Regions from separate parts of the Rhodococcus sp. IEGM 1330 genome, predicted to be linked through region 2. Evidence: predicted binding sites of a transcription regulator. Region 2 holds the regulator's gene; the other holds the start of a gene.
What was found. The regulator HspR, encoded in region 2, represses chaperone genes until heat shock. The targets are predictions, from matches to a motif close to ANNTGAGTNNNNNNNACTCANNT.
Positions count from the first base shown of each region.

Region 1 (7,147 bases), on a different contig from region 2:
CTGTCCTAGAGGGTGCTGTCCGGCGGTACCGCGGGGAGTCCTTCGCTCACGCGGAGCTTCTCGGCCATCGAGCTGAGCAGGTTCTGGGATTCCTCGGACAGGTCGAATGCCCGGGCGGACAGGCGGCGTAGGCCGTATCCCTGCAGTTGGGTGAGCAGTTCGAGGTCGTGATCGACCTTGGACGCATAGATGTTGTCGAAGAAGTAGTCGGACTTGACCTTGAAGAACGCGGCCAGCGCCGCCACGGTGTCCGTGGACGGATTGGCGCGCTGCCCCGACCGCAATTGCGAGATGTACGGCTTGGAGATCTGGTGCCCGCGCAGGGCGAGTGCGTCGGCGACCTCGGCGTTGGTGTGTGGCTTGCGTCCGGGCGGGTGGATCGTGGAGAACAGATGGTTCAGACGTGCGGCGAAATCAGCGGACATCGGGGATGTGTGTGCCTTCCTGATACAGCCGCTGCCCACCCGGGCAGATCGGTCCGCCGCGGACCGAACCGGCTCATAGTAGCCGCTGCCGTGATTCCGGCGAACCGTGGCTGACCTGCAGAAATTCATCCGAAAATCGTACTGATCGGTTTCATGCGGTGGGTGACGTGCGGGGCCGAGTCTGCGCAGCCGGGTGCCCAGGAAACTGGGTCGAACGAATGGTTTTCCGCAGAATCGGACGCGTGATCAGAGCCTCGGTGGCAGACTGTATTGCCAGGCGAAGGGGGTGGAGATGACCGGTCGTCGACGAACGTTCGATTCACGAGACGGTGACGCGGAGGTGGTCGAGCCGCTGCTGCGCGCAGTGCTGTCCTACGCCCCGCGGGACGAGTCGCCCATGCCGCACCCGTCCGAGGGGATCATGCTCCGGGCCGAGGACGGCTCCGGGTTCGTTCGGCTCGAACTCGCCATCGCAGACGATCTCGGCGCAGGTATCCCGGGACCGTTCGGGTCCAGGTTCTACGAATGCGGATCGTTCGAAGTGGTTGTCCCGCAACGAGATCCCCGGGACGGTGCGCTGTTGATGATCCACCTGCTCGACGCGCGAGCGCCCCACAGGTTCGAGTTCGCCACGTCCATGCCGCCCCGGTGGAGCCTGCGGCTCGAGCACGACGGCTCGGTGTCGGTACTCGACGATCTCGGCGATGCAGTGATATTCATCGGCCGCCCATGGGCTTTCGACTCCGACCTGCATCCGGTTCGCGTGTACTACACCATCGAGAACGGCCTGTTGGTGCAGAACGTCCTGGCCACCGCGGACACCGGATATCCCATTCTGATCGATCCCGATCCCGACGCGATCATCACCGGAGACGGCCGACTCATCACCGAGACCTGGAGTCCGCGACTGGTGGCCGGCGAAATCGTCGAGGATCTGCCGCCGAAGTCTTTGTCGAGCTGATTTCCTTGCAGCGCAACGAAATTCAGAACGGATCGTGCTGAATGTGCTCCATCGGCGTGCCGACCTTGCGGAGGGCGTAGATCGTCGTCCGTACCATCGACGGCGACCCGCAGATCTGAATCTGCCGATCGGCCCACGAGCCGAACTGGGTCACCACCTTGCCCACCGCGCCGTGCAGACGGTGGTGCATTCCCCACGGTAGTTCGCGAGGTGTGCCCGAATACCACCACGGATTTTCGAGCTCCTCGGTCACCGGAACGACTGTCAGCCACGGATTCGACAGCGACAACTGCCACAGAGTGTCCAGATCGTAGAGATCGCACGGATACGTCCCGCTGACGAACAGATGCACCCGCGGATTGTTGCTGCGCTGCGCCATCTCCATGACCTGCGCGCGCAGCGGAGCCAGGCCGGTGCCTCCCGCGATCATCAGCACGTCCTCGCGGATCGCGCGATCGACGTGCATCCCGCCCAGCGGCGGGCTGATGGACCAGCGATCACCCACAGCGGTCTCGGTGACCATCGCCGGCGACACCCAACCCCCGGAGACGCGTCGAACATGGAACTCGATCTCGCCGTACGGATTGCTGGGGATGGCAGGGGACAGATATCGCCACAGCTTGGGCCGCTGCGGAATCTGCACACTGACGTACTGCCCGGGGAAGTACGGGATTTCGCCGTCGGTCTTCAGCCGCACCACCGCGAGGTCGTCGAGCACCCGCTGATGTTCGACGACCGTGGCACTCCAGAACGGCGGTAGCTCGTCGTCGTCGGCGGCGACGGCCATCGCAGTGCTCACGACGGTGAGTGCGTCGCTCCAAGCCGTCTCGACCTCGTCGGTCCATACCTCGTTGCCGGCGAAGGTGCGGAACGCGCTGATCAGAGCCGAGCTGCCCGCACGGAAATGCGCGCCGGAGATTCCGTGCTTGCGGTGGTCCCAGCCGAGTTGCTCGAGGAACGGTTCGACTCGGTCGGGGTCATCGAGATGCTCGAAGATGTAACCGAGTGCCATGGCGAAGTGTTCGCGCAATGCATCCATCGACGCGGGGAACAGAGTGCGGAAGTCGGGGTGCTCGGCGAAGAGATGGCCGTAGAAGGACCGGGACAGCCGCGCCGGGCCGTCCTGAGCGGCCACGACGGACTTGAAGCCGGTGCGAACCAGGGAGATCGTGCGTGCGTCGAGCATCGATCCACCTCCACCCCACCGAATCACTGCTGATGCACAGTCACCGCCGACCGTCACCAAAGTAGACCGATCGAGGATATCCCGCATTTCACCTGATGTGGAGAAAAACAAGGTTGAGCGGAACAGACTCAACTTGTCTATGGTTGTAGTCATCGACAGGCTTTGCACTCCACTCTGGAAAGAAGGTGACCGGTGGACAGTTTCACTCCCACCACGAAGTCGCAGGCAGCACTTTCCGCTGCTCTGCAGGCCGCATCCGCGGCCGGTAACCCGGATATCCGTCCGGCACATTTGTTGGTGGCGTTGCTCGATCAGACCGACGGCATCGCCACTCCACTGCTGAAGGCCGTCGGCGTCGACCCTGCAACGGTGCGCCGAGAAGCGCAGAGCCTCGTCGACCGACTGCCCTCGGCAACCGGTTCGACCACCACTCCGCAACTCGGCCGTGAAACCCTCGCCGCGATCACCGCAGCGCAGCACCTGGCCACCGAACTCGACGACGAGTTCGTCTCCACCGAGCACATCATGGTGGGCCTGGCTGGTGGAACTGGTCGTTCCGCAGGCTCCACTCCTGCCGGCAGCGACGACGTCGCCAAGCTGTTGACCGGGCACGGAGCCGGACCCAACGAGCTGCGCGACGCGTTCCAAGCCGTCCGTGGCAGCGCTCGGGTCACCAGCGCAGATCCCGAGAACACCTATCAGGCGCTGGAGAAGTACAGCACCGATCTGACCGCGCTGGCCCGAGAAGGCAAGCTCGATCCCGTCATCGGACGCGACACCGAGATCAGGCGCGTCGTGCAGGTTCTTTCACGGCGCACCAAGAACAACCCGGTGCTCATCGGCGAACCCGGCGTCGGCAAGACGGCCATCGTCGAAGGACTCGCGCAGCGCGTCATCGCGGGAGATGTTCCGGAGAGCCTGCGCGGCAAGACCGTCGTCTCCCTCGACCTCGGTTCGATGGTCGCAGGCGCGAAGTTCCGCGGTGAGTTCGAGGAGCGGCTCAAGGCCGTGCTCGACGACATCAAGAACTCCGCGGGCCAGGTCATCACGTTCATCGACGAGCTGCACACCATCGTCGGAGCGGGCGCGACCGGCGAATCCGCGATGGACGCGGGCAACATGATCAAACCGATGCTTGCCCGCGGCGAACTCCGACTCGTCGGTGCGACGACCCTCGAGGAGTACCGCAAGTACATCGAGAAGGACGCTGCGCTCGAGCGGCGCTTCCAGCAGGTCTACGTCGGCGAGCCCTCGGTCGAGGACACCGTCGGCATCCTGCGTGGACTCAAGGAACGCTACGAGGTCCATCACGGCGTCCGCATCACGGACTCCGCCCTGGTCGCCGCGGCAACCCTGAGCGATCGGTACATCACAGCGCGGTTCCTGCCCGACAAGGCAATCGACCTCGTCGACGAGGCCGCATCCCGTCTGCGGATGGAGATCGACTCGCGCCCCGTCGAGATCGACGAGGTCGAACGTGCCGTCCGTCGTCTCGAAATCGAGGAGATGGCCCTGGCGAAGGAGACCGACGACGCGTCGAAGGCCCGGCTCGACAAGCTCCGTCAGGAGCTGGCCGATCTGCAGGAGAAGCTCGCCGGGCTCAGCACACGCTGGCAGAACGAGAAGAACGCCATCGACTCGGTGCGGGTCCTCAAGGAGGAGCTCGAGAACCTGCGCGGCGAATCCGACCGCGCCGAGCGCGACGGCGATCTGGGCAAGGCCGCCGAGCTGCGCTACGGACGCATCCCGACTCTCGAGAAGGAGCTCGCCGCCAAGACCGAGGACTCGCCGGCTCAGGGCGACGTGATGCTCAAGGAGGAAGTGGGACCGGACGACGTCGCCGACGTCGTCGCAGCCTGGACCGGAATTCCGGCGGGCCGGATGCTCGAAGGCGAGACCGCGAAGCTGCTTCGCATGGAAGACGAACTCGGCAAGCGAGTCGTCGGACAGAAGGACGCAGTACAAGCGGTGTCCGACGCCGTCCGACGTGCTCGCGCCGGTGTGGCCGATCCGAACCGTCCGACGGGGTCGTTCCTGTTCCTGGGACCCACCGGTGTCGGTAAGACCGAGCTGGCGAAAGCGTTGGCGGAGTTCCTCTTCGACGACGAACGCGCGATGGTGCGCATCGACATGAGCGAGTACAGCGAGAAGCACGCCGTCGCTCGCCTGGTCGGTGCACCTCCGGGATACGTCGGGTACGAGGCCGGTGGCCAGCTGACCGAGGCGGTGCGCAGGCGTCCGTACACGGTGGTGCTCTTCGACGAGGTCGAGAAGGCGCACCCCGACGTGTTCGACATCCTGCTCGCAGTGTTGGACGAAGGCAGGCTCACCGACGGCCAGGGCCGGACCGTCGACTTCCGCAACACGATCCTGATCCTCACCTCCAACCTCGGTGCCGGCGGTACCAAGGAGCAGGTGATGGACGCGGTGCGGCGTTCGTTCAAGCCCGAGTTCGTCAACCGACTCGACGACGTGGTGGTGTTCGACGAATTGTCCGAGGATCAGCTCGAGTCGATCGTCGACATCCAGCTCGGCTTCCTCGCCAAGCGCCTGGCGGCCCGTCGCCTGACGCTCGAGGTGTCGTCGCCGGCGAAGATGTGGCTCGCGGCCCGCGGCTACGACCCGCTCTACGGTGCCCGGCCACTGCGCAGGCTGATCCAGCAGGCCATCGGAGATCAACTGGCGAAGCTGTTGCTTGCCGGCGACATCCACGACGGCGATGTGGTGTCGGTCAATGCCAGCCCGGATGGCGAACGCCTGATCCTGGGCTAGCCGAGGTCTTCCCGGAACAGGCCCACACGAGCACTGCTCGTGTGGGCCTGTTTTGTGCCTTCAACCGGGGTGTACCGGGTAGGTACGCTCGTGGAATGACGAATCCGGACGACCCGCGGTCACCTCGAGAACGCGATCAGGACGCGGCACGCCAGGCGGAGTCATCCGAGCCGACCCAGGACTACGGACAGCAGTACCCCGGTGCCCAGCAGTATCCCGACGGCTCGCAACCGACGGAGCAGTATCCGACACAGGCGGGTCAGAACCCGGACCCGCAGGCCTATCCGCCCGGTTATCAGCCCACGCAGGCATTTCCGCCCTACGACCCCGAGCAGCAGGCGGCGGCGAATCAGGCCTACGGCCAGACCCAGCAGTACGGCCAGCCCCAGCAGTACAACCAGGCCCCGGGATACGACACAGCGCAGTACGGGCAGCCCCAGCAGTACGGTCACACTCAGCAATTCGGCCAGCCTCAGCAGTACGGCGCTCCGCCTCCCACCCAAGAACCGAACGCCGCCGACTCCGGCAGCAAGGGGCCCCGACCGTGGGTTCTGGCGCTGATCGGACTCGTCGTCCTCGCCATCGTCGTGGTGTTCGGAATTTCCTTCCTGAGCGGTGGATCGGACGAGCCCAGCACCACTGCCACCGGTCCGTCGACGTCGACGTCGATTCGGCCGCCTACCTCGAGTGCGCCCACGACCACGCCGCAGCCCACCGAATCGGGCACGGCCACCACGCCCGAGCTGATCCCGGGGGGAATTCCCGAGATTCTCGGGCAGCTCGGTTCGGCCGTGGGGACGATCACCGCGAACGACGGTTCGACGCTCACCATCGACGGACTCGACGGCGCTCCGGTGACGGTGCAGACCACTCCCCAGACCCAGATCATCTCGTTGAGCGGCAGCGACGTCGCGTCTCTGACCGTCGGCGCGGGGGTTGTGGTGCAGGGCGAGGCAGTCGAGGACGGAACGATTCGCGCGAACGTCATCATCGAAACGCCGAATCTCGGCGGATAGCAGCCCGAGTTGCTGTAGGGACCGTTCACAGGACCCGGCGGTGGTGGGCTACGAAGGTGTTGATGTCGATTAAGGTGGTTCGCGATGACGGCAATGTGGTTCGGCCTTGCGGCAATTGCACTGATGGGTGCAGTGGCGCTGCTCTACATCGACAGGTCCAAGCGAGATCAGTCCGGACGTGTACGGCAGATGTGGGCCAAGGCGCAGGGGTACGAGTATCGACCGCACGATCGAGAACTGGTCACTCGGTTCTCTCGCGCTGCCCTGTCCAAGCCCGAGTTCGACGTGGCTCTCGGAGTGGTGACCGGCGTTCGGCGAGGTGAGGAGTTCGTTCTCTTCGACGTCGAGGAGACGGGCACCATCGTGGCCGTGCAGCGCTCGGTCGGATCCGATGTAGACATCGACCTGAGGCCCCGCTCGACGCCACCGCCGCGCGACGAGGACATGGAATTGCTCGGCTCCATCGGTCCGCGCGTGGTGTTCGCCACCGACGTCGATATCGCTCGGCGTGTCTGCGACCAGCGGATGGCTGCGTTCACCGAGTCCATCCCGGCGAATCTGCAGCTCCTGTGGAGCGAGAAGGACTGGACGCTCGGATCTCTGCCGCTGAGCAGTTCCGGTCGCGATTGGGATGCCGCGATCGACGCGGTCGCGCGATTGTCGGGCATGTTGCACGTGCTGCCCCCGGTTCGCGGAAGCGCGGTCTACGGCGCTCGCCCCGGCGATCCCGGCCGTGATCGGAGCGATCCGGGTAGGCCACTGGTGCAGGAGGCACGCACTCAGCAAG
Region 1 covers NZ_JAWLSB010000010.1:92,790-99,936, forward strand. Annotated here, with positions in the region: gene R4P57_RS21470 (helix-turn-helix domain-containing protein) at 6-425, opposite strand; gene R4P57_RS21475 (hypothetical protein) at 718-1,386, shown strand; gene R4P57_RS21480 (globin domain-containing protein) at 1,409-2,572, opposite strand; gene clpB (ATP-dependent chaperone ClpB) at 2,765-5,344, shown strand; gene R4P57_RS21490 (DUF5666 domain-containing protein) at 5,440-6,360, shown strand; gene R4P57_RS21495 (hypothetical protein) at 6,445-7,147, shown strand, end outside.
Region 1: the regulator HspR is predicted to act here: its motif matches at 2,684-2,706, upstream of clpB (ATP-dependent chaperone ClpB).

Region 2 (7,147 bases):
GGGCGACGGCAGCAGTCCCGTCGTCGGAACGCTGATGCGTCCGGGCTACAAGCTCGGCGAACGCGTCCTGCGGACCGCGATGGTCGGCGTCGTGGACAGTGCAGCACAAGAATCGGATGTACCTGCATCCGACGAGCAGTGAAGAAATAGCGCGAGAGGAGGAAACGCCCGGTGAGCCAGCGGGAGTGGATCGAGAAGGACTTCTACAAGGAGCTGGGCGTTTCCTCCAGCGCGACTGCAGAAGAGATCAAGAAGGCGTACCGAAAGTTGGCTCGGGACAACCATCCCGATGCCAATCCCGGCAACGCCTCGGCCGAGAACAAGTTCAAGGCGGTCAGCGAGGCGCATGCCGTCCTCGCCGACCCGGCCAAGCGCAAGGAATACGACGAAGCACGACGGCTGTTCGCCTCGGGCGGGTTCGGTAGCCGCGGCGGCGGTGGATTCTCGCCCGGCGCAGGCGGATTCGGCGGCGGCGGCGGCCAAACCTTCGACGTCGGCGACATCTTCGGTCAAGGCGGCGGCGACGGCGGCATCGGCGACCTGTTCGGTGGCCTGTTCAATCGCGGTGGCGCGCAGCAGCGCCCCCAGAGCAACCGGCCTCGACGCGGCAGCGATGTCGAAACCGACACCTCGCTGCAGTTCCGTGAGGCGGCGCAGGGCGTGACGGTCCCCTTGAAGTTGACCAGCCCGTCCTCGTGCACCACCTGCCACGGAAGCGGCGCGAAGCCCGGAACCAGCCCACGCGTGTGCCCCAAATGCAACGGCCAAGGCGTCGTCAACCGCAATCAAGGCGCGTTCGGCTTCAGCGAGCCGTGCGACGACTGCCGCGGTACCGGATCCATCATCGACGACCCGTGCGTCGACTGCCGCGGAACCGGAGTGCAGAACCGCACCCGCACCATCACCGTGCGCGTCCCGGCCGGCATCAGCGACGGCCAGAAGGTGCGCCTCGCCGGTCAGGGCGAAGCGGGATTGCGCGGAGCGCCGTCGGGCGACCTTTTCGTGACGGTTCGGGTCAAGCCCGACAAGGTGTTCGGCCGCACTGGCGACGACCTGACAGTGACCGTTCCGGTGAGTTACGGAGAACTGGTGCTCGGTACCACGCTGTCGGTGCCCACCCTCGAGGGTCGCGTCGGCGTGAAGGTTCCACCGGGAACCGTCGACGGCCGAGTATTGCGTGTGCGTGGCCGCGGTGTCCCGAAGAAGTCCGGTACCGGCGATCTGATGGTGACCGTCAAAGTTGCCGTCCCGCAGAAACTGGACGATGCTGCTACCGACGCTCTGAAGACTTATCTGGAAGCCGAGAAGGCCAGCGGATTCGACCCGCGGGCCGGGTGGGCAGGTGTGTGATGTCGGTCCCTCCCGAGGGCGGATCTGCGAAAGCCGGTGGTGGGCAAGCTGACCCCGACGCCCAGATCTTCGTGATCTCCGTCGCGGCGCAGTTGGCGGGCATGCACGCGCAGACGCTGCGTACCTACGATCGACTCGGCTTGGTCACCCCGCATCGCACCACCGGCGGCGGTCGACGCTACTCGCCGCGCGACGTCGCACTGCTTCGTGAAGTGCAGCGACTCTCGCAGGACGAAGGCGTCAACCTCGCCGGCATCAAGCGCATCATCGAGCTCACCAACCAGGTCGAGGCACTGCAGGCTCGGATTTCCGAGCTGGCCCAGGACTTGGCCAACGTGCACGCCAGTTATCGCCGCGACCTGGTGCCGATCCAACGCAACGCCCTGGTGGTCTGGAAGCCGCGCCACCAGCGCTAGGTTTGCGGCGCCGGCGGTGGCGAACGCGCGCGCGTTTGCGAGACACCCGGCACCGACCCCTATCCTGGTCGGCATGCAGGCGTGGAGTTCGACGGTCGTTCAGTATCACCGCCTTCGGAATGATCTCGCCGTGATCAGACTCGAAGGCGACGCGGTGCCGTTCCAGGCAGGCCAGTCGGTGTCGGTCTCGGTTCCCCAGAACGCTGCTCTGACCCGGCGATACTCACCCGCGCTGCCGCCTTCCCGAGACGGCAAGCTGGAATTCCACGTTCGAGCCGTTCCGGCCGGTTGGGTGAGCGGCTCGATCGTCAACGAGACGCGGCCCGGTCATGTGTGGCAGATCAGCGATCCGAGGGGCAGCCTGCACGTCGATGATTCGGGGCGCGACGTCGTCATGATCGCGGGCGGCACCGGCCTCGCTCCGTTGCGCGCGATTCTGCTCGACCTCACGCGCCGCCAACAGCCACCGAATGTGACGCTCTTCGTCGGCGGCAAGTCACCTCGCGACCTGTATGCCGGCGACATGCTGTGGTTGATGGCGTCGGAGTTGCAGTGGTTGACGGTGATCCCCGTCGTCGATCAGTTGCACGAGCCTTGGGCGTCGGATCGATGGAACGACCGCATTCATGCCGAAATCGGTTCCAGCGCAGCCTTCTTCGAGCCCGAGCATTGCTGGGAGGGTAGTGTGGCCGACGTCGTCGCCACGCAGGGGCCATTCCTGGATCGCCAGATCCTGGTCTGCGGCTCACCGGGAATGGAAGCGGCGACCGTGCGCGCGCTCGTCGAGATCGGCACACCACTCGACGCCATCCGCCGCTGAAGCGCCATCCCATACAGCGCTGTCCCGAGCAATCAGGGCAGCTGCAGAATCCGTCGCAGGTGCGCCAGGTCTTCGTCGGATACCGTCGTGAATTCCGGCGGCGGGGCGTCAGCGATCGCTCGGGCCTTTTCGGCGAGGAGGCGTCCGGTGTCGGTGAGTCCGATGATGCGGCGTCGGCGATCGGTGGGATCTTCGGTGCGGATCACCAGTTCCCGTTTTTCGAGTTCACGGATGTTGAGCGAGACGTACGGCGCATCGGAGGCGAGGATCTCGGCCAGCTCGGTGACCGTCCGATCGCCCGTGAGCAACTTGGTCAGCAGCTTGGCTCGCAGGAAACTCATCCCGGTGGCGTCGGCGACGGCTCGTCGGGTGTCGTGCTTCTCGAGCATCAGCGCGCGCATCTCGCGCCAGACATGCGCTGCATCGGTCATACGAGCACCGGTTGGTCGATTCGATCGGCGGTCGCGCGTGCCCACCGGCCGGTGGTGACCACCGCGAGCGCGGTGACGACCACGCCTGCGCCTGCGATGACGAACCACGCAGGAACTGCAGCGGCGGTGAAGCCGTCGGAGATCTCACCGACGATGCTCGACGTGACGATGGATCCGACGACGGCCACGCCGAGCGATTGACCCACCTGCCTGCTCGTCGACGCGATGGCGGATGCCACTCCGGCCTGACTGCGCGGCATTCCGGACACCGCGGTGTTGGTGATCGGGGCGTTGACCATGCCGAAGGATATTCCGAAAATCACGTATGCGACGGCCAGCCACGCGAACGACGTCGTCGGAGTCAGTCGGGTGAGCATCAGCGCCGATGCCACGAAGCCGATTCCGGCGACGAGCAGGGGAATGCGCGCTCCCAGGGTGCCGACGATGCGACCGGAGATCGGCGCGAAGATCAGTGTCATCAACGCCATCGGCAGTGTGTAGAGACCGGCGTGCAGTGGTGAGTATCCGCGCACGTCCTGCAGGTAGAGGGTGTTGAGGAACAGGAATCCGCCGAGGGAGGCGAACGCGCACACAGCGATCACCGTCGCTCCACTGAACGGCGCGCTTCGGAAGAACTTCAGTTGGATGAGCGGTTCTTCGATTCGCGACTCGACCACCAGTAGCCCGACGAGAGAGCCGACGGCGACGGCACCGGTGAACACGATCAGCGGCGATCCCCAACCCTTCGCGGGACCTTCGATGATGGTGAACACCAGGGACGCGAGGAACGCGAAGATGAGGAACTGGCCGGCCGGATCGAACTTGCGTGAGTGCTCGGCTTTGGATTCCGGGACGAATTTCAGTGTCATCGCCAGAGCGAAAATACCGACGGGGACGTTGATCCAGAAGATGGACTGCCAGCCGGCACCGGTGACGAGGATCCCGCCGAGGGCCGGACCCGCCGACATGGAGATTCCGACGACGGCACCCCACATGCCGATGGCCCCTGCGCGTTCTTTCGGATCGGTGAAGGTGTTGGTGATGATCGACATCGCGACGGGATTCATCATCGAGCCACCGATTGCCTGGAGCATGCGAAAGGCGACGAGCCAGCCGAGCGACGGGGCGACGCTGCACAGCAGGGAGCCGAGGACGAACGTTCCGGTGCCGATCAGGAAGAAGCGCTTGCGGCCGTACCTGTCGGCCATCGAGCCGCCGAGCATCAGCAGTGATGCCACGACCAGCGTGTATGCATCGATGATCCACTGCAGACCCGAGACCGATGCATTCAGATCTTCGCGCATCGACGGCAGCGCGACGTTGACGATCGTGTTGTCGGTGCTGACGAGAAACAGACTCAGGCAGCAGATGCCGAGCACGAGATACCGGTGTCGTCGAGTCAACTCGGGCACGTTCACCTCCGCGATAATGCTTGTATATCTATAACTATTACATGAGTACTCCTAAATTGTTCGACGAGCAAGTGAGAGGCAGGCAGGACATGCCCGATAGGGTGTGTGTCACAGACTTGCTCGACCCCGAATTGCTTGCTCGGTGAATGGAGAACAACAGTGGCTTCCGAGATCGCACCAGGCGACCTGGTTCAGGCGTCCGGGCATGCCGGCCCGTGGAAGGTGCTCGAGATCCGCCAGGGTCTGGCGTTGCTCGAGCATCACGACGGTCATCGATTGTCCGTTCGCACCACCACGGTCGAGGTGGTGCGGAAGGCGTCGACCAGTGAAGGTTCGGCCCGGCAGGCCGAGGCGGAGACCGACAGTCCCTCACTGTTCGACGAGGGCTGACCTACCTCCCTTTACCGTCGACCGCGTATTTCTGGCGTAGCGACTTCGAGATCTGCTTGTACTCCCGCAACTTCTCGCTGCGTGCTCGGGCGTCGTGCCTCGAGGTGGCCCAGGCGTTCTCCCGCAACAGTTTTCGATAGTTGCCCAACCTTCTCTCGGTGAGCTCACCCGCGGCGAGCACCGCACATCCGGGTTCGTGTTCGTGCGAGCAGTCACCGAATCGACACAACGCGGCGAGTTCTTCGATGTCGGAAAATGCGCTCGCCACAGCGTCTTCCGATCCCTGCACGCCCACGGAACGCAAACCCGGGGTGTCCAACAGCACCAGGCTCGTGGAAGGGATCGGCACCAATTCCCGATGCACCGTCGTGTGCCTGCCTTTGCCGTCCGCCTCACGGGTGGCACCGGTGGCAAATGCGGTGCCGCCGAGCAGAGCGTTGGCGAGTGTCGACTTTCCGGATCCCGACGGCCCGATCAATGCGACCGTACCGCGCAGATGTGCTGCCAGCGAGTCGATTCCGCCGTCCGACACTGCACTTGTGCTGCATACGGTGACGCCCGGCGCGGTGGCCAGCAGCAACTCTTCGGCGACGCTTCCGCTGTCGGTCTTGGTGATCGCGACGACGGGAACAGCACCGCTGCCCCAGGCGAGGGTGATGTAGCGCTCGACGCGACCGAGGTCGAGAGCCGTGTCCGACGCGACGGTGATCACGACGGTGTCGACGTTGGCTCCGAGAACCTGTGTGTCGGATGTCGATCCGGCTGAGGCGCGTTCGATGGCCGTCCGGCGGGGGAGAATTGCACCGAGCGTGAAACTCTGCCCGGGGCGTGGGTCCAGGGTCACCCAATCCCCGGTGCAGGTATTGCTACCGGTGCATCGGACGATGCCGCTATCGGTGACGGCGTTGAATTCACCGCGGTCGACGCGAACGACGCGGGCGAGAGTTGTTTCCTGAGAATGGTTTTCGAACTCATCCAGCCAATGCTGATCGAGGCCGTAGTGAATCAGGTGAGACATGTGAGAGATCCTTCGGGGAAGGGTGACGTGGGCTCGGGTGTGTGCTCGTCCAGGTGGCCACGATGCCCACCTCCTCACTGTCTCGGTGCATGAAAAAAACCGTCGACGGCAAAGTAGCAGCCGTCGACGGTGTCTGGAAAGCGAATTTATCGGGTGAGGTTGGTGCCCTCCGCCGGCGCTGCGAGCGCGGTCAGGAAGGAGCGGGCCCAGCGATCGACGTCATGGGCGAGAACCTGCCTGCGCATGGCGCGCATCTGGCGCTTGCCCGACTCCGGTTCCTGTTCGAGGGCTCCGATGATCGCGTCCTTGACGCTGTCCAGGTCGTGTGGGTTGCACAGGTATGACTGGCGCAGTTCGGCTGCGGCACCGGTGAATTCGCTGAGCACCAACGCGCCACCGAGATCGCTGCGGCAGGCCACGTACTCCTTGGCGACGAGGTTCATGCCGTCGCGCAGCGGAGTGACCAGCATGACGTCAGCGGCGACGAAGTAGGCCAGCAGATCGTCCCGGGGGATCGGCCGGTGCAGGTAATGGACCACGGGGTGGCCCACCTGGCCGTACTCGCCGTTGATCCGGCCCACCTGCTGCTCGATTTCACCGCGCATGGCGACGTAGCTCTCGACGCGTTCACGGCTGGGCGTCGCCAACTGCACGATGACGTTCTCGGCCGGATCGACGCGGCCCTCTTCGAGCAGTTCGCGGAACGCGTTGAGCCGGACGTCGATTCCCTTGGTGTAGTCCAGCCGATCGACGCCGAGCATGATGCGCTTGGGATTCCCCAGATCCTTGCGCAGTTGCTTCGCGCGATCACGGACGGCCTTCGAGCGAGACTTGGTGTCGAGGTCACCGGAATCGATGGAGATCGGGAACGCGCCGACTCGCACGGTCCGAAAGCCGACCTGCACGACGCCCAACTTGGACCGCACTCCCACGGTTCCGCGGGACGTGGTTCCTCCGGCGAGGCGTCGGGCAAGGTAGAGGAAGTTCTGCGCTCCGCCGGACAGGTGGAAACCGATGAGGTCGGCACCGAGCAGTCCTTCGACGATCTCGGTGCGCCACGGCATCTGCATGAACAGCTCGATCGGAGGGAACGGGATGTGCAGGAAGAACCCGATGGTCAGGTCGGGGCGAAGCATCCGCAGCATCTTGGGGACGAGCTGGAGCTGGTAGTCCTGGATCCAGACCGTCGCGCCCTGTGCCGCCGCCTCGGAAGTCTTCTCCGCGAAGCGGCGATTGACCTCGACGTAGGCGTTCCACCAGTCGCGGTCGTACTCCGGTTTGACGATGACGTCGTGGTAGAGCGGCCACAA
Region 2 covers NZ_JAWLSB010000007.1:21,100-28,246, reverse strand. Annotated here, with positions in the region: gene grpE (nucleotide exchange factor GrpE) at 1-142, shown strand, start outside; gene dnaJ (molecular chaperone DnaJ) at 172-1,350, shown strand; gene R4P57_RS17045 (heat shock protein transcriptional repressor HspR) at 1,350-1,766, shown strand; gene R4P57_RS17040 (FAD-binding oxidoreductase) at 1,840-2,586, shown strand; gene R4P57_RS17035 (MarR family winged helix-turn-helix transcriptional regulator) at 2,619-3,017, opposite strand; gene R4P57_RS17030 (MFS transporter) at 3,014-4,429, opposite strand; gene R4P57_RS17025 (hypothetical protein) at 4,589-4,819, shown strand; gene rsgA (ribosome small subunit-dependent GTPase A) at 4,821-5,837, opposite strand; gene R4P57_RS17015 (trehalose-6-phosphate synthase) at 5,984-7,147, opposite strand, start outside.